4 regions of the Nocardioides luti genome follow, and region 1 is predicted to be linked to each of the others. Evidence: riboswitches for the same ligand, from Rfam matches in the RefSeq annotation. Region 1 holds a riboswitch; each other region holds the start of a gene.
The links. A riboswitch is a leader RNA that binds a small molecule or an ion and turns the genes downstream of it on or off. The one in region 1 is predicted to bind cobalamin.
Positions count from the first base shown of each region.

Region 2: it holds a riboswitch for cobalamin, as region 1 does, so the genes downstream of both, cobN (cobaltochelatase subunit CobN) here and H5V45_RS20045 (ribonucleoside-diphosphate reductase subunit alpha) in region 1, are expected to answer to the same signal.
Region 3: it holds a riboswitch for cobalamin, as region 1 does, so the genes downstream of both, H5V45_RS20915 (magnesium chelatase subunit D family protein) here and H5V45_RS20045 (ribonucleoside-diphosphate reductase subunit alpha) in region 1, are expected to answer to the same signal.
Region 4: it holds a riboswitch for cobalamin, as region 1 does, so the genes downstream of both, H5V45_RS20890 (nitrite reductase) here and H5V45_RS20045 (ribonucleoside-diphosphate reductase subunit alpha) in region 1, are expected to answer to the same signal.

Region 1 covers NZ_JACKXE010000002.1:223,011-228,222, reverse strand. Annotated here, with positions in the region: gene H5V45_RS20055 (PAS domain-containing hybrid sensor histidine kinase/response regulator) at 1-861, shown strand, start outside; gene H5V45_RS20050 (TIGR01777 family oxidoreductase) at 869-1,759, opposite strand; cobalamin riboswitch at 1,832-2,073, shown strand; gene H5V45_RS20045 (ribonucleoside-diphosphate reductase subunit alpha) at 2,205-4,574, shown strand; gene H5V45_RS20040 (ribonucleotide-diphosphate reductase subunit beta) at 4,571-5,212, shown strand, end outside.
Region 2 covers NZ_JACKXE010000002.1:411,164-416,375, reverse strand. Annotated here, with positions in the region: gene H5V45_RS20985 (hypothetical protein) at 108-533, shown strand; gene H5V45_RS20980 (DUF4396 domain-containing protein) at 734-1,411, shown strand; cobalamin riboswitch at 2,202-2,346, shown strand; gene cobN (cobaltochelatase subunit CobN) at 2,384-5,212, shown strand, end outside.
Region 3 covers NZ_JACKXE010000002.1:397,438-402,649, reverse strand. Annotated here, with positions in the region: gene cobBC (bifunctional hydrogenobyrinic acid a,c-diamide synthase/histidinol phosphate aminotransferase CobBC) at 1-1,450, opposite strand, end outside; gene cobO (cob(I)yrinic acid a,c-diamide adenosyltransferase) at 1,455-2,069, opposite strand; gene H5V45_RS20915 (magnesium chelatase subunit D family protein) at 2,069-4,183, opposite strand; cobalamin riboswitch at 4,208-4,383, opposite strand; gene cbiE (precorrin-6y C5,15-methyltransferase (decarboxylating) subunit CbiE) at 4,402-5,212, shown strand, end outside.
Region 4 covers NZ_JACKXE010000002.1:390,490-395,701, reverse strand. Annotated here, with positions in the region: gene H5V45_RS20900 (precorrin-2 C(20)-methyltransferase) at 1-949, opposite strand, end outside; gene H5V45_RS20895 (precorrin-8X methylmutase) at 946-1,623, opposite strand; gene H5V45_RS20890 (nitrite reductase) at 1,620-2,408, opposite strand; cobalamin riboswitch at 2,509-2,709, opposite strand; TPP riboswitch at 2,768-2,877, shown strand; gene thiE (thiamine phosphate synthase) at 2,926-3,501, shown strand; gene thiO (glycine oxidase ThiO) at 3,498-4,652, shown strand; gene thiS (sulfur carrier protein ThiS) at 4,643-4,843, shown strand; gene H5V45_RS20870 (thiazole synthase) at 4,855-5,212, shown strand, end outside.

The DNA.
Region 1 (5,212 bases):
GCCCCCTCGGTCGCGCAGGCCCTGCCCACCGAGGCGACCCTGCAGGACGCCGTGTCCGGGCTGCACGTGCTCGTCGTCGACGACAACGCCACGAACCGCTTCATCCTGCAGGAGCAGCTCGAGGCCTGGCGCGTGCGCGTGACGGCGGTCGAGTCGGCGTACGACGCCCTCGTGGAGCTCGACGCCTCGGTCCGGCACGGCGAGCAGTACGACGTGGTCCTGCTGGACTACATGATGCCGGGCGCCGACGGCGAGCAGCTCGCGCGGATCATCCGGGCCGAGGAGCGGCACCGCGACACCCGGCTGGCGCTGCTGTCCTCGGCGATCGAGCCGGGGGCGGAGTGGTTGGCCGATGCCGGCCTCGACGCCTTCCTCAGCAAGCCCGTGCTGCCCTCACGCCTGCTCGACGCGCTCGCGACCCTGGGCGGTCGCCGGGCCGAGCACCTGGTGGCCCCGGCGCCGGTGAGCGCCCCCGCCGGCGACCTGCGGGGCCGGGTCCTCGTCGTCGAGGACAACGAGGTCAACCAGCTCGTGGCCGAGGGCGTGCTCCGCCGCCTCGGGTACGACGTGGTGCTGGCCGACAACGGGGCCGCGGGCGTCGCGGCGCTGGCCGACGACCCCGACGGCTACGACGCGATCCTGATGGACTGCCAGATGCCCGTGATGGACGGCTTCGACGCGACCCGCGCGGTGCGGGCGATGCGCAACGGCGACCACATCCCCATCATCGCCATGACGGCCGCGGCGACCGCCGAGGAGCGCGCCCGCTGCCAGGAGGCGGGCATGGACGACTTCCTGACCAAGCCGGTGGTGCCCGCGCTGCTCGAGAGCACCCTGGCCCGCTGGGTGCCGGGCTCCTGAGCCCGGCTCAGGCCAGCCCGGTGCGCAGCACGGCGGTCACGTCGGGGTCGCGGAAGACGTAGCCCGCGGCCTCGAGCGCCGCCGGCCGGACGTTCAGCGAGCCGAGCAGCTCGGGGGCCATCTCGCCGGCGCCGATGCGCAGGCCGATCTTCGGCACCGCGACGAACGCCTTGCGGTGCACGGCGTCCGCGAGCGCCCGGGTGAACTCGGCGTTGGTGGGCGTGCGCGGGCAGCACAGGTTGAAGGCACCGCTGGCCGAGGCGTGCTCGGCGAGGTGCGCGACGCCGCCGACCCAGTCGCGCAGCGAGACCATCGCCATGTGCTGCCGGCCGTCGCCCAGGCGGGCGCCGAAGCCGGCCTTGAAGACCAGGCGGAGCTGCTTGAGCGGGGCGCTGCGGCGGTCCATGACCGGCGAGGTGCGCAGGATGCAGACGCGGGCGCCGGCCTCACTGGCCGCCGCGGTCGCGGCCTCCCACTCGCGGGTGACCTCGGTGAGCAGGGCGTGGCCGCGGCTGTCCGAGGCCTCGGTCAGCACCTGGGCGCCGTGGTCGCCGTACCAGCTGATGCCGTTGCCGGCGAGGAACGCCGCCGGCTCGGGGGAGCGGGCGATCGCCTCGGCGAGCACGCGGGTCGTCGTGACCCGGCTCTCCCGCAGCTCGCGGGCCCAGGTCGCCGAGTGCGGGTTGCCGGCGGTGGGCGTGCCGGCCAGGTTGACGACGACGTCGGCGGCGTCGACGACCGCTTGGTCGAGGCTGCCGGCGTACGGGTCCCACGTCGACTCGTCGGGGCTCGAGGTGGGGCGGCGGACCAGGGCGACGACCGCGTGGCCACGCTGGACGAGCTCGGTGCTGAGGGCGGTGCCGAGGAAGCCCGAGGCTCCGGCGATGACGATGCGCATGGGTCCAGCCTTGCAGACGACCGAAGCGACACGCCGACACCAGATGTGGTGTCGGGGAATCGAGAAATCCCTAGATATGGTGCTCCTGCTGGTCCGGGAGGTGCGCTGCGAGGCGAGTCTCCCGGGGCAAGAGGGAACCCGGTGCGAGTCCGGGACTGCCCCGCAGCGGTGAGTGGGAACGACAGCCGTCACACAAGCACTGGGATGCCTCCACGGGTCCTGGGAAGCGACGGCCGGTAGGGGTCGAGCGGTGCCGGGAGGCACCGTGCGGCGTGCCCACGAGTCCGAAGACCTGCCAGCGCCCGCGCACGACCGTGCGCGGTGGTCGCGGACCTCGAGGGTGGGTCGGCCGGCTGCCCGGACCCGACCCCTGGCGGGTGGGTCCGCGTCGTCGACCCCTCCTCGCGCTCCCGGCCTCCGGCCAGCTCGCGAGGAGAGAGCAGCAATGACGCAGACGAACATCCCAGCACCACCGACCACGACGCGCAGCCCGATGGGGGTGCGGAAGAGGAACGGCGACCTCGAGCCCGTCGACCTGAACAAGATCGTCCGGGCCGTCGAGCGCTGCGCGACCGGCCTGGCGTACGTCGAGCCGCTCACCGTGGCCACCCGCACCATCGCCGGGCTGTACGACGGCGCCACCACCGCCGAGCTCGACCGGCTGTCGATCCAGACGGCCGCGGAGCTCACCGCCACCGAGCCGGAGTACTCCCGTCTCGCGGCCCGGCTGCTCGCCGGCTACATCGAGAAGGAGGTTGCGGGCCAGCAGGTCGCCTCCTTCAGCCAGGCCGTCCGGCTGGCGCACCTCGAGGGGCTGGTCGGCGACGACACCGCGGCCTTCGTCGAGGCCAACGCCCGCAAGCTCGACCAGGCGATCGACCCCGACAACGACCGGCGCTTCGAGTACTTCGGGCTCCGCACGGTCTACGACCGCTACCTCCTGCGCCACCCGGAGACCCGGCTCGTCGTCGAGACCCCGCAGTACTGGCTGCTCCGGGTCGCCTGCGGCCTGGCCACCACCCCGGCCGAGGCGATCGACTTCTACCGCCTGATGTCGTCGCTGGCCTACCTGCCCAGCTCGCCGACGCTCTTCAACTCCGGCACCCGGCACACCCAGATGTCGTCGTGCTACCTCGTCGACAGCCCGGTCGACCGGCTGGAGTCGATCTACGCGCGCTACGCCCAGGTGGCGGCGCTGTCGAAGTTCGCCGGCGGCATCGGGATCGCGTTCTCCCGGGTGCGCGGGCGCGGTGCCCTGATCCGGGGCACCAACGGCCACTCCAACGGGATCGTGCCGTTCCTGCGCACGCTCGACGCCTCGGTCTCGGCGGTGAACCAGGGCGGGCGGCGCAAAGGCGCCGCCTGCGTCTACCTCGAGCCGTGGCACCCCGACATCGAGGAGTTCCTCGAGCTGCGCGACAACACCGGCGAGGACGCCCGCCGCACCCACAACCTCAACCTGGCGAACTGGGTGCCGGACCTGTTCATGCAGCGGGTCGAGGCGGACGAGACGTGGAGCCTGATCGACCCGGACCAGGTGCCCGAGCTGCCCGACCTCTGGGGCGTCGACTTCGAGCGGGCCTACCTCGCCGCCGAGGCCGAGGGGCGCGTCGTGCGGCAGCTGCCGGCGCGCGAGCTCTACGCGAAGATGATGCGGACCCTGGCGCAGACCGGGAACGGCTGGATGACCTTCAAGGACGCCAGCAACCGCACCTGCAACCAGACTGCCGTGCCCGGCAACGTCGTGCACCTGTCGAACCTCTGCACCGAGATCGTCGAGGTCTCCAGCGACGACGAGACCGCCGTGTGCAACCTCGGCTCGGTCAATCTCGCCCAGCACCTGCTCGCCGACGCCCTCGACTGGGACAAGCTCCGCGCGACCGTCCGCACCGCGGTGACCTACCTCGACCGCGTCATCGACATCAACTACTACCCGAGCCCGGAGTCGGCGGCGTCCAACCCGCGCTGGCGCCCGGTCGGGCTGGGCGTGATGGGGCTGCAGGACGTGTTCTTCGCGCTGCGCCTGCCGTTCGACTCCGACGAGGCGCGCGAGCTGTCGACCCGGGTCCAGGAGGAGATCTACCTGTCCGCGCTCGAGCGGTCGTGCGAGCTGGCGCAGGCGCACGGCCCGCACCCGGCGTACGCCGACACCCGGGCGGCCCGCGGGGACCTCCAGCCGGACCTGTGGTCGGTGACGCCCACCCAGACCGACCGGTGGCAGGCGCTGCGCGACCGGGTCGCCGAGCACGGCCTGCGCAACTCGCTGCTGGTCGCGATCGCGCCGACCGCGACGATCGCCTCGATCGTCGGCTGCTACGAGTGCATCGAGCCGCAGGTGTCGAACCTGTTCAAGCGCGAGACGCTGTCGGGGGAGTTCCTCCAGGTCAACGCCTGGCTGGCCCGCGAGCTGCGCGAGCGCGGCCTGTGGACCGCCGAGGTCCGCGAGCAGGTGAAGCGGCAGGAGGGCTCGGTGCAGGGCATCGAGGCGATCCCCGCCGACGTACGCCAGCTCTTCCGCACGGCCTGGGAGCTGCCGCAGAAGGCGCTCATCGAGATGGCGGCCGCGCGCCAGCCCTACGTCGACCAGAGCCAGTCGCTCAACCTGTTCCTGCTGAGCCCGACCATCGGCAAGCTCAGCTCGATGTACCTCTACGCCTGGAAGGCCGGGCTGAAGACGACGTACTACCTGCGCTCGCGACCCGCGACGCGCATCCAGCAGACGACGATCGGTGCCGCCGCGGTCCCCGCGCCGGACCCCGCCGAGGCCGTCGCCTGCTCCCTCGAGAACCCCGACTCCTGCGAGGCCTGCCAGTGACCACGACCGACGCCACCCCCACCACCCCGCGCAACCTGCTCGACCCGGGGATGAACCTCACCCTGCGGCCGATGCAGTACCCGCACTTCTACGAGCGCTACCGCGACGCGATCAAGAACACCTGGACGGTCGAGGAGGTCGACCTGCACACCGACCTCAAGGACCTGAAGAAGCTCTCGGACGCCGAGCGGCACCTGGTGTCGCGGCTGGTCGCGTTCTTCGCGACCGGCGACACGATCGTCGCGAACAACCTGGTGCTGAACCTCTACCAGCACGTGAACTCGCCCGAGGGCCGGCTCTACCTGTCCCGCCAGCTCTTCGAGGAGGCCGTCCACGTGCAGTTCTACCTGACCCTGCTCGACACCTACGTCCCCGACGAGCAGGAGCGGCACGAGGCCTTCGCCGCGGTCGACAACATCCCGTCGATCAAGCACAAGGCCGACTTCTGCTTCCGCTGGATCGACGAGCTGTTCGAGGTCCGCAGCCTGCAGACCCGCGAGGACCGGCGCAGCTTCCTGCTGAACCTCATCTGCTTCGCGGCCTGCATCGAGGGCCTGTTCTTCTACGGCGCCTTCGCCTACGTCTACTTCCTGCGCTCGCGCGGCCTGCTCAACGGCCTCGCGTCCGGCACCAACTGG
Region 2 (5,212 bases), 190 kb from region 1:
GGGCTTGGTGCCGTGCGGGCCGAACGCGGCCCCTACCGAACCGGGACGTGGAGGGTCTCGGTTCGCCGAGAAGGAGAGTGACCTCGGCGGTCCGGTAGCCTCGTGGCATGCCCGGGCCGACCTTTGCTGTAGTGCTGCGGAGTTCTCTCGGTGCAGCGATCGCATTGGTAGTGGGCTTGACCTGCACCGTCCTCTCCGCTCTGACCTCCGTCGCTCCGATGGCCGACATGAGCGACGAGGTGGCCCCGATCCCCACTGCCGCTGTCTCTGTGGCCGAGGAGGTTGCCGCGGCGTCGCCCGCCATGGCTGACATGTGCGCCGACGGTTGTGTCATCGACGCCACCAGTGTCGTCTGCGCGGGCGCTTGGCTGATGGTGACCAGCGTGCTGGTCTTGCTTAAGACGTCTCGTCGTCACACGTACCTTGGGCTCCTGGCCCGCATTCGGCGGCCTGGCCTCCCGCGCCGACGGCTACGCGAACGAACGCCCTGGGTCGTGCTGTCACCGATCTCTGTGTGCGTGTTCCGGGTCTGACAGGTCGCTCAGGACTCCTTCCTCTGAGCCAGCCTCCGGTGGCATGCCTAGCCGCAAGCTGCCCGACCGGTGCGCCTCGTGCGCCCGTCACGACCTGAACCGGTCGCCCGTTCGTCCGCAACGCTCACAGGGCGGATGCGGCGCATCGGGAACCCGATCGGACCTACTCCCCACCACGAAGGACTGAACAACTCATGGAAATGGCTTCCGCCATCCCCGACTGGCTCACCCCCGTCGCCTGGACCTACATCGCACTCTCCCTGCTCAGCACTGCCTTCATCGCGGCCGACATCTACCTGGCCCGCCGCCGCCACCACAGCGTTGCCCCCGAACTGGTGTGGGTCACCTCAGCGCTCTACCTCGGTCCCTTCGCCATCCTCGCCTATCTGAGTCGCGGACGCCTTGGGTCGTCGACTTCTGCGGACGAGACGATGCCAGTCACGGACGCGACAGCACTCGCGGTGCTACCCGGAGGCGGCGCTTCCGCCGTCGCCCACCTGATCGCGGTCCCGCTCGTCGTCGCGGTCGGGTGGACGATCGCCGGCGAGGCGATGTGGCCCATGATCCTCGTCATCGCCGTCTTGGTCATCATCATGCTGGCGGTCTATGGGTACCTCGCCGGTCGCGGTTCCAGCACCGGAAATGCCCGCTGGCTCTCCGTCGGCGCCGCCACCACCGCCGCCATCTTCACGGTCACGGCATTCGACATCGGCATGGTCGGCTGGATGCTCCTCCTCTACTACAACAGCGCCATGCCGCCAGTCACCGAGGGCACCTTCTGGTTCCTCATGCAGGTAGGCGTCATCATCGGTCTGGCCACCGGATACCCAGCTGTCATGTGGCTGCTGCGCCGCAACCAGGCCGTCGTCCCCACCTGAGCAATGCGCAGCTAACTGTCCGCGCATCGCGTCCCGATGTGCTGCCGCCGCAACCGCGTGGCGGCAGCACATCCGGACCATGGCATCCGCCGCTGGACGCAGGCAAGACGGCCAAGCAACAGGTGGTGGCAACTCGCGAACTCGACGACTGGACGTCACAAGCGCCCGAAAGGCAGGATTCAACGCCGCAGCGAGCTCTCGATCTGCGCGCGAAAGTGACGAGGTGTGAACGTCGTGCGTGACTCGAACCGGTCGGAGCACGTCGCGACACTGGGGCAACTTGTGCCGGCGTCGTAGCACGCTTTCGGGCAATGAGAGAGGTGCCGCTGGCCCGGATCGTTGCGGCGGGGTCGCTGCGCTGGGTGCGGGAGCGAGCGGGGCCCGGTCCGGAGATCGCGGCGTCGGCCCGTTGCTCACGGACCCGACAGAGCCGAGCTCGTGTCGAGTGCGAGTCCGTTGCTGGGCAGCGTACCGGGCCTCAGGTCGCGGGCGTGGGAGGACGTCCCCCCTTCATCGGCATCAGGTCTTGAGGTGTCGTGCGTCTTGGCGCACGGCGCTGTCGTCCGATCGGAGGGCCGAAGTGCTAGTGCTCGCCCTCATGCAGCAGGGGCCCGTTGACGAAGACGTCCTGGTGACGCAGACCGGCTGTCAGTTCCCGTGCAATCCGGGGCCCGTGGTCAGCGTCCAGCCGGACGACGTCTGGTACGAACACGTCGACCCCGACACCGCCCGGGCCCTGGTGGCCGAGTACCTGGTCCGAGCTCAGATCCTCGAGACGCAGCGTCTCCCACGCGCGCGGCGTCCTCTAGGCTGACCGCACACGTCTCGTGGGATCAGGAACCCGGTGCGAGTCCGGGGCGGTTCCGCCACTGTGATGCCCTTCGTCCCACCGGCGGCGGGCACAGCCAGACACTGGCCACGAGACATCCACCCAGCCGGGACGAGAATCCCGAGGAGGAGCTGACCAGGCGCATGCGCATCGCCCTGCTCTCGACGTCGGACACCGACCTGCTTTCCGCCCGTTCCTCGGGCGCCGCCTACGTCTGGGCCAACCCGGCCCGGCCCGGCCACCAGTCGATGGCCGAGGCCATCGAGGGCGCCGACCTGGTGGTGGGCCGCATCCTGGGCTCGCCGCACGACCTGTGCTCCGGGTTCGCGCGGATCCGGACCACCGGGATGCCGATGATCGTTCTGGGTGGCGAGCAGCAGCCCAGCGCCGAGCTGATGGAGCTCTCAACCGTACCGATCGGGATCGCTGCCGAGGCGCACCGCTACCTCGCCGAGGGCGGACCCGCCAACTTGGCCCAGCTGCACGCATTCCTCTCTGACACGGTGCTGCTCACCGGGGAGGGGTTCGAGCCCCCCATTGAGATCCCCGCGTGGGGTGTGCTGGAGCGACCAGTGACACCGGTCGACCTGCCTCGGGTTGGCGTGCTCTTCTACCGAGCCCACCAGGCCAGTGGCAACACCGCGTTCGCGCATGCCCTGGCCGACGCCGTCGACGCCACCGGCCAGGCGGTCGGGGTGCCGATCTTCAGCTCCTCGCTCCGGTCCTCGCCTGACGAGCTGTACGAAGCCCTGGGCGCCTTCGACGCCCTGGTGGTGACCGTGCTCGCCGCCGGCGGGAGCCAGCCGGCCGGGGCCAGTGCCGGAGGGGACGATGAGGCGTGGGACGTTGCGCGGATCGCCGCGCTCGACATCCCCGTGCTCCAGGGACTTTGCCTGACCAGCAGTCGCGAGGAGTGGGAGGCATCCGACGACGGCGTCACGCCGCTCGACTCGGCCAGCCAGATCGCTATCCCCGAGTTCGACGGGCGGATCATCACCGCGCCGTTCTCCTTCAAGGAGATCGACCAGGACGGCTTGCCGCGATACGTCGCCGACCCCGAGCGCTGCGCCCGGGTCGCCGGCATCGCGGTCAACCACGCACGCCTGCGGCGGATTCCGCCCTGCGAGCGCAAGGTCGCGCTGATGCTGTCGGCGTACCCCACCAAGCACTCGCGGGTCGGCAACGCCGTCGGCCTGGACACCCCCGTGTCCACGATCCGGCTGCTGCGCCGGATGCGTGACGCGGGCTACGACCTCGGCCCCGTGGGTGCGGTCCCGGGCCTCGAGCTCGAGGACGACACCGAAGCCGGTGATGCCCTGATCCACGCGTTGATCGCGGCAGGCGGCCAGGACGAGGAATGGCTGACCCAGACCCAGCTGACCGACGCGCACGTGCGGATCACGCCGGAGCAGTACAGCGCGTGGACGGCCGACGTGCACCCGGAGCTGCGGAACAAGATGGTCGAGGCGTGGGGTCCGGCGCCCGGACGGCTCTTCGTCAACGACAACGGGGAGATCGTGCTCGCCACGATCACCGCCGGCAACGTCGTCCTGCTGATCCAGCCGCCCAGGGGCTTCGGGGAGAACCCGGTCGCGATCTACCACGACCCCGATCTCGCGCCGTCACACCACTACCTCGCGGCCTACCGCTGGTTGGGCGCATCGGAGGACACCGGCGGCTTCGGCGCTCACGCGGTCGTGCACCTCGGCAAGCACGGCTCGATGGAGTGGCTGCCCGGCAAGAACGCGGCGCTCTCCGCGGCCTGTGCCACCGACGCGGCGATCGGTAACCTGCCACTGATCTACCCCTTCCTCGTCAACGACCCGGGGGAGGGGGCGCAGGCCAAGCGCCGTGCGCACGCCACGATCGTCGACCACCTGATCCCGCCCATGGCGCGCGCGGAGTCATACGGCGACATCGCCCGACTCGAGCAACTGCTCGACGAGCACGCCAACATCGCGGCGATGGACCCGGCCAAGCTTCCGGCCATCCGCGGCGAGATCTGGCAGCTGATGCACGCCGCGGAGATGCACCGCGACCTCGGCCTGGACGAGCGCCCCGACGACGAGGAGTTCGACGACTTCATCCTGCACGTCGACGGCTGGCTCTGCGAGATCAAGGACGCCCAGATCCGCGACGGCCTGCACGTCCTCGGCCAGGCGCCGGCGGGCGAAGCGCGCGTCAACCTGGTGCTCGCCATCCTCCGCGCCGCCCAGGTGTTCGGGGGTGAGTCCCGCGCGGTCCCGGGCCTGCGCGCCGCCCTGGGCCTCAAGGAGGGCGCGGAGGCCACCGTGGCCGTCGACGAGATCGAGCGACAGGCCCGCGGCCTGGTGCAGCGGATGGACGACGCCGACTGGGAGGTCGGGACCGCAGCCAAGCTGCACGACGACCCGGTTGTCCAGGAGGTGCTGCACTTCGCCGCCACCCAGGTGGTGCCCCGGCTGGAGCGCACCACCGACGAGCTCGACGCGGTGCTGCACGCGCTCGACGGCGGGTTCATCCCGGCGGGGCCCTCGGGTTCACCGCTGCGTGGACTGGTCAACGTACTGCCGACGGGCCGCAACTTCTACACCGTCGATCCTCGTGCCGTGCCGTCCCGGCTGGCCTGGGAGACCGGTAGCGCGATGGCCGACTCGCTGGTGCAGCGCTACCTCGAGGAGACCGGTGATCACCCGGAGTCGGTGGGGCTTTCGGTCTGGGGGACCAGCGCGATGCGTACGTCGGGTGACGACGTCGCCGAGGTGCTGGCCCTGCTCGGTGTACGACCGCAGTGGGACGAGGCCTCCCGTCGGGTCAGCGACCTGCAGGTGATACCCCTCGAGGAGCTGGGCCGTCCGCGGATCGACGTGACCGTCCGCATTTCCGGCTTCTTCCGGGATGCCTTCCCTCACGTCGTGGCGATGCTGGACGACGCCGTACGCCTGGTGGCGGACCTCGACGAGCCCGACCACCTCAACTTCGTGCGGGCGCAC
Region 3 (5,212 bases), 170 kb from region 1:
GGTCGAGCAACCCCTCCTCGGCCTCCGCGTCGCCGTGGTGGCGCAGGGGGTCCGCGAGCGGTGCCGAGCGGGCCTGCCCCACCACGCTGGTGCTGGAGGCCGTCTGGATGTGCGGGGTGGCGGCGTGGACGGCGTCGGCGAAGCGCTGGGCGAGGTGGGGGTGACCGGCCCAGTGGGTGTGCAGGTACGACGCATGCAGGGTCGGCGTGGCGAAGCCGACCCTCTCGCCGTCGATCGTCCAGGCAGGGGTGTCTCCGGCCTCGGGGCGGGTGTGGGTGCGATGGAACTCATGGCCGCTCACCTGCTCGGAGGCCCGGGTCAGGAGTGAGTCGGTGGCTGCCGTGGCGGTGGGGTAACGCAGGGTCAGCCGCGCGGTCATCCGTGCCTCGGCCACCAGGGCACCGACCATCGGCGCCTCGTCGACGGTGCTGCAGAGGTAGAGCAAGCCGGCACACTCGGCGACCGTCGGGATGCCGTCGGCGACGGCGACGCGCAGGTCCTCGCGCAGCGCGGTGTTGGCGGCCAGCGCGACGGCGTGGACCTCGGGGAATCCGCCGCCGAGGTAGAGGCCGCTGGTGCCGGCGGGCAGCGCCTTGTCGGTGAGCGGGTCGAAGCTGACGACGTCGCATCCGGCTGCGCGGAGCAGCTCCTCGGTCTCGGTGTAGCGGAAGGTGAACGCGCGACCGCCGGCCATCGCGACGATGGGGCGAGCATCGCTAGGAGGGTGCACCTCGGCGACCGGGTCCCACGGATCGGCGGACAGGTCGGCAGCGGTGCGCGCGATCCGGAGCACGGCATCCAAGTCGACCGTCTGGGCAACGTGGTCCGCCAGCCGGTCGAGGGTGTGCGTGGCCTCTTCGCGCTCTGCCGCGGGAACGAGGCCGAGATGGCGCGAGGGCGCGGCGAACGCGTCGTCGCGACCGATCGTGCCCAGGACGGGCAGTCCGATCGAGCTGGCAACCTCCTGCGCGTGGCGCGGCGAACCGGCTTTGTTGAGAATCACACCAGCGACCTCGACGCGCGGGTCAAAGGTCGCCATGCCGTGTACCACCGCCCCGATCGAACGGGAGGATCGGGAGATGTCGACGACCAGCACGACGGGCGACCCGGTGAGGGCGGCGACGTGCGCTGTCGAGGAGAAGCCCTCACCACCCACCCGGCCGTCGTACAGGCCCATCACGCCCTCGACGACGGCGACGTCGGCGCCCGCGGCGCCGTGCAGCAGCAGCGGGACGATCCTGTCCTCGCCGACCAGGTGGGGATCGAGATTGCGGCCGGGGCGGCCGCTCGCCAGGGCGTGAAATCCCGGATCGATGTAGTCCGGCCCAACCTTGTGGCCGCTGACCACACGGCCCGCGCGGGTCAGCGCGGCCATCAGACCGGTCGCGACGGTGGTCTTTCCCTGGCCGGTCGCCGGAGCTGCGACGACGAACCGGGGAAGGCTGGTCACGGCGTCACCACTCGATGCCTCGCTGGCCCTTCTGACCGCGGTCCATCTGGTGCTTGACCTTCGTCATCTCGGTGACCAGGTCGGAGACCTCGACGAGCCGGGGGTGCGCACGCCGGCCGGTAACCACGACGAACTGTCGCCCGGGCCGCTGGCTCAGGGTGTCGACGACGTCTTCGACGTCGACCCACCCCCACTCCATCGGGTAGGTGAACTCGTCGAGGATCAGCAGGTCATGGGTCTGCGCGGCGATCCGGCGCTTGACCTCGGCCCACCCCTCGGCTGCCTCGGCGGCGTGGTCGGTCTCGTCGCCAGCCTTCCGGGACCACGACCACCCGGCACCCATCTTGTGCCACTCCACGGGGCCGCCCTCGCCCGACTCCTGGTGCAGTGTGCCGAGTCGCTCGAGCACCGTCTGCTCGCCGATGCGCCACTTGGCGGACTTCACGAACTGGAAGACCCCGATGTCCCAGCCCTGGTTCCAGGCGCGGATCGCGAGCCCGAAGGCGGCAGTCGACTTCCCCTTGCCGTCACCGGTGTGCACCATCAGCAGCGGTTGCTCGCGGCGCTCGCGGGTGCTGAGACCGTCGTCCGGGACGGTGAGTGGCTGGCCCTGGGGCATCAGGCTGCTCCTTCGGTACTGGTGTCGGCGGTCGTGCGAGGATGCACGCGGTCGTGGACGAGCGTGGTGAGCCCGGTCGCGCTGACCTCGTCGACCGGGACGTGCTCGGCGCGTAGTACCCCGGCCAGGTCCCGGGCGAGCCCGAGCCGGAACGAGCCGGTCTCGGAGTCGACGACCAGTGACGTCACCCCGGTCCCCGCGAGGTGAGCTGCTGCTGTCCGCGCCCGTGCGACGGCGTCGGGTCCCCAGGTCGCGCGACCGTCGGTGACGACGACGAGCAGCGGGCGTCGACGCGGGTCGCGGACGCGTTCGACGCGCAGCACACGGGCGGCCTCGAGCAGGCCCTCGGCCAGCGGCGTACGCCCTCCCGCAGGGAGTGCTTCGAGTCGGGTCGCGGCGATGTCGACGGAGCGGGTGGGCGGCAGCACCAGCTCGGCGCGGTCGCCCCGGAACGTCACGAGCCCGACCTGGTCGCGGCGCCGGTAGGCGTCCAGCAGCAGCGAGAGGATCGCGGTCTTGACCTGCTCCATGCGGCGACGCGCGGCCATCGACCCGGAGGCATCGACGCAGAAGAGCACCAGGTTGGACTCCTGTCCCTCGCGGGTCGCCACGCGCAGGTCGTCAGGGCGGAAGAGCAGGCTGCCCGACGTTCGGCCGCGGGCGAGCTGGTGGGGCGCGGCCGCGCGCACGGTCTCGGCGACGTGGATCGAGCCTGCCCCGCCCGTGCTGTGTCGGGACCCGATCCGACGTCCGGACTCGGTCATCGCGCGGCTGCGCCGACCGGCCTCGCCCTCGCCGGTGCCCTGGACCGTGAAGAGCTTGGGCCGATAGGGGGTCCGCGCGTCGACGGTGGTGTCCGGCCGGCCGGGAGCATCGCCAGCGGCGGCTGCGTCTGCTGGGGCCTCGCCGGCCGTCGACGGCGGCGCGCTCTCGCCGCCATCGGAGGGGCTCGAGGAGGAGTCCGACGGTGATTGCGTCCCGCTCGTGGGTTCACGATCCCCGGAACCGTCCTGGTCGGTGTCCAGACGGCCGTCCGCGGGCCCTTCCCCCTCGGTCCCTTCCCCCTCGGATCCGCCCTGCGGCTCGGGGGGCTCCGGCGCGGGGTCGTCGTCGCCGAGCACCTGGTCGAGCAGCTCCTCGTCGAGCCCGGGGGCGTCGAAGGGGTTGCGGCGGCGACGGTGGGGGAGTGCGAGGCGGGCGGCGGCGCGGACGTCGGCGGTGGTGACCGAGGTGCGGCCGTGCCAGGCGGCGTGGGCGACGGCGGTCCGGGCCGTGACGATGTCGGCGCGCATGCCGTCGACCTCGAAGGCGGCGCAGACCTCGGCGATCTTGAGAAGTACGTCGTCGCGGAGCTCGACCTCCGCGACGAGCTTCTGGGCCGCCTGGATCCGGTCGGTGAGCGCGCGCTCCGACTCGGCGTACTGGCGGGTGAAGGACTCCGGATCGGTGTCGTAGGACATCCGGCGGCGAACGACCTCGGCGCGGGAGGCCGGGTCGCGCGGCGCGGCGACCTCGACGGTGAGGCCGAACCGGTCGAGCAGTTGCGGACGGAGCTCGCCCTCCTCGGGGTTCATCGTGCCGACGAGGACGAACCGGGCGGCGTGCTCGACCGAGACACCGTCGCGCTCGACGTTCGACCGGCCCATGGCGGCGGCGTCGAGCAGCAGGTCGACGAGGTGGTCCTGGAGGAGGTTGACCTCGTCGACGTAGAGGATCCCGCGGTGGGCGCGGGCCAGGAGGCCAGGCTCGTACTCCGCCTTGCCCTCCGACAGCGCGCGCTCGAGGTGCAGGGAGCCGAGGACGCGGTCCTCGGTGGCGCCGACCGGCAGCTCGACGAGCCGCACCGGCCGCGTCTCCGTCGGGGCGTCCGCCGCGAACGGCCCGTCCGGTGAGAGCGGCGTGGGGTCGCGTGGGTCGGTGGAGAACCGGTCGCCTGCGATCACGTCGATCGGTGGCAGGACGGCGGCCAGTGCACGCACGATCGTGGACTTCGCGGTGCCCTTCTCGCCGCGCACCAGGACTCCGCCGACGCCGGGCGAGATCGTGGTGAGGACCAGGGCCAGGGCCATGTCGTCGGATCCCACGACGGCGCTGAAGGGAAACTGCAGTGGCATGGGAGGCTCCCGCTCGTCAGCCAGCGAACAAAGTGGCGCGAGGCCGGTCTTCGGACTTCCTGGATCGGTGCCGGTCTCGCGATCGACGTCGTCCAGGTCACCGCAGCGGGCCTGTGCCGGACTCTCACCGGCTTCCCAGATTCTCCCGTCGGGCCTGTTCGTCTCGTGGCCGTCGGGGCACCTCGTGCCTGTCGGGCGTCACGATAGCGTCTGACCCCATGACCTCCAACGGCCGTCCGCGGATCACCGTCGTCGGCCTCGGCGCCGACGGGTGGGTCGGGGTTCCGGATCGCCTGCGCACGATGGTGGAAGGCGCCGCGGTGGTGCTCGGCGGACGTCGTCACCTCGCCCTGCTGCCGGACGTCTCCGAGCAGGCGCGGGAAGCCTGGCCGAGCCCGCTGCGCGACGGTCTTCCCGGCCTGATGGCGAAGTACGCCGACCTGGACGTCGTCGCGCTCGCCTCCGGTGACCCTCTGGTGAGCGGCATCGGCTCGACGCTGGCCGAGCTGCTCGGCGCCGATGCGGTGCACGTCGAGCCGGCCGTCTCCTCGGTGGCGCTGGCCCGCGCCCGGATGTGCTGGGCCGCTGAGGACCACGACGTCGTCAGCCTGGTCGGACGCGACCCGCGGCTGCTGCTGCGCGCGCTCGCCCCAGGCCGACGCGTGCTCGTGCTCTCCGCCGACGAAACCACCCCCGCTGTGGTCGCGCGTCTGCTGGTCGAGCACGGGTACCCCGCAAGCCGGATCAGCGTGCTCGGCGACCTGGGCGGGGACGAGACGCGCGTCGAGGGCGTGGCCGATGGCTGGGAGGGCGAGGTCTCCCGCCTGAACGTGATCGCCCTCGAGGTGGTCGGTCAGGGTCTTGCCTCGTGGTCGCCCGGTCTGCCCGACTCGGCGTACGAGCACGACGGCCAGCTCACCAAGCGCGACCTCCGCGCGTCGGCACTCTCCCGCCTCGCGCCCGCCCCGGGCCAGCTGCTCTGGGACGTCGGCGCAGGCGCCGGGTCGGTCGGCATCGAGTGGATGCGGG
Region 4 (5,212 bases), 170 kb from region 1:
CGGTGTTGCCGGAGGCATGCCGGGTCAGCCCTGCGCGCTGGGGGACGCGGTTGACGTAGGGCGCGTAGCCCACGACGTGGTCCACCGACGCGAGCGCCTCGGTTACCTCCGGGGTGATCCATGCGTCCGGCCCCGGGCCGAGCCCGACGACGAGGAGCTCGCCGGCGGTCGAGCCGGCGACCGTCGCCGGCACCGTTGCGCGTCGACCGGTCGGCTCCGCATGGCGGCTGTCACCGGTGACCACGATCAACGAGAAGTAAGGCACCGAGGAAGGATCCACCTCCGACACCGGCAGCCAGCGCTCTGCCGGCATCGAGGCCCGCTCGACGTAGAGCGCGTGCTCGAGCCGGCCTGCCTGCTCCAGCGCCGAGCGCACAGCCGGGAACGTGCGACCGAGCTTCATGATGATCGCACCGTCGGTGTCGGCCAGGCGGCGCGCGAGCTCCGGCTCGGGCAGCGTGCCCGGCAGAATCGTGAGCACATCGGTCTGCCGGACCAGGGGTGAGGCGACGGCGGCGGTGGCGGCCGCGAACGCGGGCACCCCGGGCACGATCTCGGTAGGGAAGCGGTCGGCGAGCCGGTCATGCATGTACATGAACGACCCGTAGAACAGCGGATCCCCCTCGGCGAGCAGCACGACGGTCCGTCCGGCCTCGAGGTGGGTGGCGAGCCGGGCGGCCGACTCCTCGTAGAACTCCGCGATCGCCCCGGCGTAGCCCCCCGGGTGGGCCGTGCTGCCCGTCGTGACTGGGTAGCGCAGCTCCTCCTCGATCGCGTCTGCCGGGATCAGGTCGGCGGCGATGCGGCGCGCGTTGGACTGCTTGCCGACGCCCGCGTGGTAGGCGACGACGTCGGCGGAGGCGACCAGCCGCGCGGCCTTGACGGTGATCAGCTCGGGGTCGCCGGGGCCGAGCCCGACGCCGTAGAAGTGTCCAGTTGGCGTGGTCATTCCTGCTCCTGGGCCAGCGCGTTGAGCGCCGAGGCGGTCATGGCCGAGCCGCCGCGGCGGCCCCGCACGGTGAGGAAGGGGACGTCGATACCGTGGTCGTCCGCGAAGGACTCCAACGCCTGCTTGGATTCCGCAGCGCCTATGAAGCCGACCGGGCAGCCGATCACCGCAGCGGGCCGAGGAGCCCCTTCGACGAGCAGCTCCAGCAGGTGGAACAACGCCGTGGGAGCGTTGCCGATTGCCACGACCGCTCCCTCGAGGAGCGGCACCCACAGCGAGACCGCGGCGGCCGATCGCGTGGTGCCCCACCGGCGCGCGAGGTCGGGCACGCGCGCGTCGCGAAGCAGACAGACCACGTCGTTGTCGCGGGGGAGTCGAGCGCGGGTGACCCCCGAGGCGACCATGTGGGCGTCGGTGAGGATCGGCGCCCCCGCCTCCAGCGCGGTCCGCGCCGCAGGCACCAGACGCGGGTGCACGACGAGATCGTCGACCAGGTCGACCTGCCCGGTGCCGTGCACCATCCGCACCGCCACCGACTCAGCCTCCGGGGGCAGCGCGTCCAGCCGCGCCTCGGCACGGATCGTGGCGAACGATTCGGCGTAGATCGCGGACCCCTGGTCGACGTAGGCGTAATGGCGGGCCGGTCGGGCCGGTCCCTCGATCGAGCCAGTCATGGCGTCACCACCACGCCGTGCCACGGGGTGACCACCAGGTCGTGACCGGGTCCGACCAGGTCGCCGACGAGGTCGGGCGTGAGGACGCCGTCCGGGACGGGCACGTGCAGCACTCCGTCGTACGACGGGATGCCGGAGGCGGCGGGTACTCGGGCGTCGCCTGGCGCGGGAGGCGCCAGCGGGGACTCGAGCTCGGCGACGTGCCAGGCGGCCGTCTCGTCGTGGCCGCGCTCCAGCAGGAAGCGGTGGGCCAGCTGGACCAACTCCTCGGCGACGTCGGGCAGTGGGACGACCGCACCCCAGCCCGCGCCGACCCTGAGCTGGGCGGTGTCCGCGTCGAGGACCACGGCACCGAGGTCGGTTTCGCGGTCGACGAGGTCGCCCCGGCCGTCGTCGAGCACGAACAGGAACCGGCCCGGCAGTGCGGCCAGTTCAGGTAAGGCACAGAGGCGCTCGTCGAGCTCATGGACCACCGGCCGCAGGTCGGCCCGACCTCCGGAGATCCCGGTGAGCGGGGAGCACATCAGGTTGCGTGCGAGCTCGTGGCTGCGCGAGGGGAGCAGACCGGTCCCCACGACGGCGTCCACCACCTCGTCAGGAAGCTGGCCGCCGACGAACGGCAGCGCGCGCAGCTGCAGGTTGGCACGCCCCGTGAGGTAGACCTGCCCGTCGCCGTGGTCGTGCGCCACCTGCGCGAGGATCTCAAGGGATCCGGCTGGGAGGTGGCCGCCGGCCAGACGCAGGCGAATCAGTGCGCCGTCGTCGGCGGGCCAGGGGCGGAGCACGCCGGGGCACCGGTCACGGCGGAGTCGAACGGGTGGGAGGGGCACCGATGGTCCTCTGAGGTCAGGGACCCGTGCGCGGGGTCCTCGAGTGACCTCGCGGCTGTTGCCGCAAGGGCCAGCAGGTCTTCGGACTCGGGATCACCCGGTGCGGGACGCCTTCCCGGACCCCGCGGTCCAGTGGCTGTCGTAAGACAGGGCCCCGCCCGTCACCCTTACCGCTGCGCGTCAGTCCCGGATTCGCACCGGGTTCCCTGCGCCCCCGCGGCGGACCACGGGAGGTTGACTGGCGTTCGGCACGCTACCAACACACCCGTGCGGACGACACCCGTGGGCACGGACCGGTCCGGTGCTAGTGTCCTCCGCATCCACACGGGAGCCCGATGCATCGGGCTGAGATGGGGCTGATGCCGCCCCGACCGTCGAACCTGCTCCGGATCATGCCGGCGAAGGAAGTGAGATCGACGTGTTGCCACGGTTCCACCTGATCACCGATTTCGGACCCCTCGATCGGGATGCGTTGACGCGCCTGCTCGCCGTCGTTGGCGAGGGCGCCGTCGGCACTCCGCGCGTCGACGCGGTCCAGGTCCGTGCAAAGCAAGCCAGTGACCGTGAGGTCGTCGCCTGGACGCGTGAGCTGCTGGCCGAGCTCGCGCCACGGGGGACGCGGGTGATCGTCAACGACCGCCTCGACGTCGCACTCGCCGCCGGGGCGCACGGGGTGCACCTCGGCCGGAACGACTTGTCCGTCGCGGACGCGCGGGCGCTCGCCCCGGTGGACTTCCTGGTCGGTGCCACCTGCCGTGGTCCGGAGCACGCGATCGCAGCGCGGGCCGAGGGCGCCGACTACGCCGGGGTGGGTCCGGTGCACGCCACCTCGACCAAGGACGGGTTGCCTGACCCCCTCGGTCTCGACGTGCTCGCCGCGACCGCACGGGAGATCCCGGCGATCGCGATCGGGGGGATCACCGCGGCGCGGGTGCGCGACGTGATGACCTCCGGTGCCCATGGCGTCGCCGTGGTCGCCGCCGTCTGGAAGGACCCCGACCCACCCGGCGCGGCCCGGGAGATCGCCGAGCTCGTTCACACGTCGTGAGCCCGGTGACGCCCGGGCTCCGGGTGGTGGTCGTCGGTGGCGGGGTGATCGGGCTGGCCTGCGCTGACGAGTTGGTCATGGCCGGGCACGACGTGACCGTCTGCGACCCCAGACCCGGCGGCGGTTCGACGTACGCCGCCGCGGGGATGCTCGCGCCCGGTGGCGAGGCATGGTTCGGCGAGGAGGCACTGCTGCGGCTGGGGATCGACTCGCTCGCGAGGTGGCCGGCCTTCGCAGCCTCGCTGGCGGAACGGTCGGGGCACCACCTCGACCTGCGCTCGACCGGCACCGTGCTCGTCGCCGCCGACCGCGACGACCTCGCCGAGGTGCACCGTGCCTGCCGACTGCTGGACGCCAGCGGGGTGCGGGTGGAGGAGCTCGACCGGCGGGCCCTGCGAGCGGCCGAGCCGATGCTCTCGGGGCGCGTCGTCGGCGGGGCGCTGCTGCCCGACGACCGCCATGTCAACCCGCGGCGGGTCGCTGACGCGCTACTCGCGGTGCTGGGCGACCGGGTGGTTCGTGCCCGCGCGACCCCCGAGCCCGACGGCGTGGTCCTGGACGACGGCTCCCGTCTGCGAGCGGAGGTGGTGGTGCTCGCCACCGGCGCGACCGGGATGCCGCACGTGCGCCCGGTGCGCGGCGAGGCGGTCCGGCTGCGGTCCAGGCCGAGCCCGGCCCGGGTGCTGCGGGCCCGCGTCCACGGGGAGCGGGTCTACGTCGTGCCGCGCGCGCACGGGGAGCTGCTGATCGGCGCGACCGAGGAGGAGCACCCGGCCGACGACGGCGACCCGCTGCCGACCCTCGGCGGGGTGGCCCGGCTGCTCGAGACCGCGCGCGCCTTGATACCCGGACTCGCCACCGCCGAGCTTCTCGAGGTGGTCGCCCGGGACCGGCCCGGCAGCCCCGACAACGGTCCGCTGCTCGGACCGGTGCCGGGCACGGGGAGCGCCCGGCTGGTGCTCGCCGGTGGACATCACCGGGGCGGCGTGCTGCTCGCGCCGGTCACCGCGGCGACCGTGCGTGCCCACGTCGACGGCCTCGCGGTGCCGCCAGCGGCGCAGGCGTTCAATCCCCAGCGCTTCGACCGCCCCAACGACACGGACCGCCACACAGACCGCGACACGGATCGGAACGAGGAACCATGCGCCTGAGCGTGAACGGACGACCGCACGAGCTGCCCGAGGGCACCGCGCTGACCGGCCTGCTGGAGACGGTGGCCCCCGACCCTCGCGGCGTCGCCGTCGCCCTCAACGGCAGCGTCGTGCGCGCCGCCGAGTGGCCGGCCATCCCGCTGCGCGAGGGCGACCTCGTCGAGGTCGTCACCGCCCACCAGGGCGGGTGAGCGGCGTGGAGATGCTCGAGGTCGCGGGCGTGCAGCTCGCCCCGCTGTGGCTGGGCACGGGCGGGTTGACCAGCCTGGAGACCGTGCGTCGCGTGGTCGAGGCGGCGCGCCCCGGTCTGGTGACGGTCTCGGTCCGGCGTACCTCCGACACCGGGACGGGCAGCCTGCTGGCCACCCTGCGCGACCTCGGCGTCCAGGTGCTGCCCAACACTGCCGGCTGCCTCGGCGCCCAGGAGGCGGTGCTGACCGCCGAGCTCGCCCGGGAGGCGCTCGGCACCGACTGGGTCAAGCTCGAGGTGATCGGCGACGAGGTCAGCCTGCTGCCCGACGTCGTCGAGCTGGTCGAGGCCGCGGAGACGCTGGTGGCTC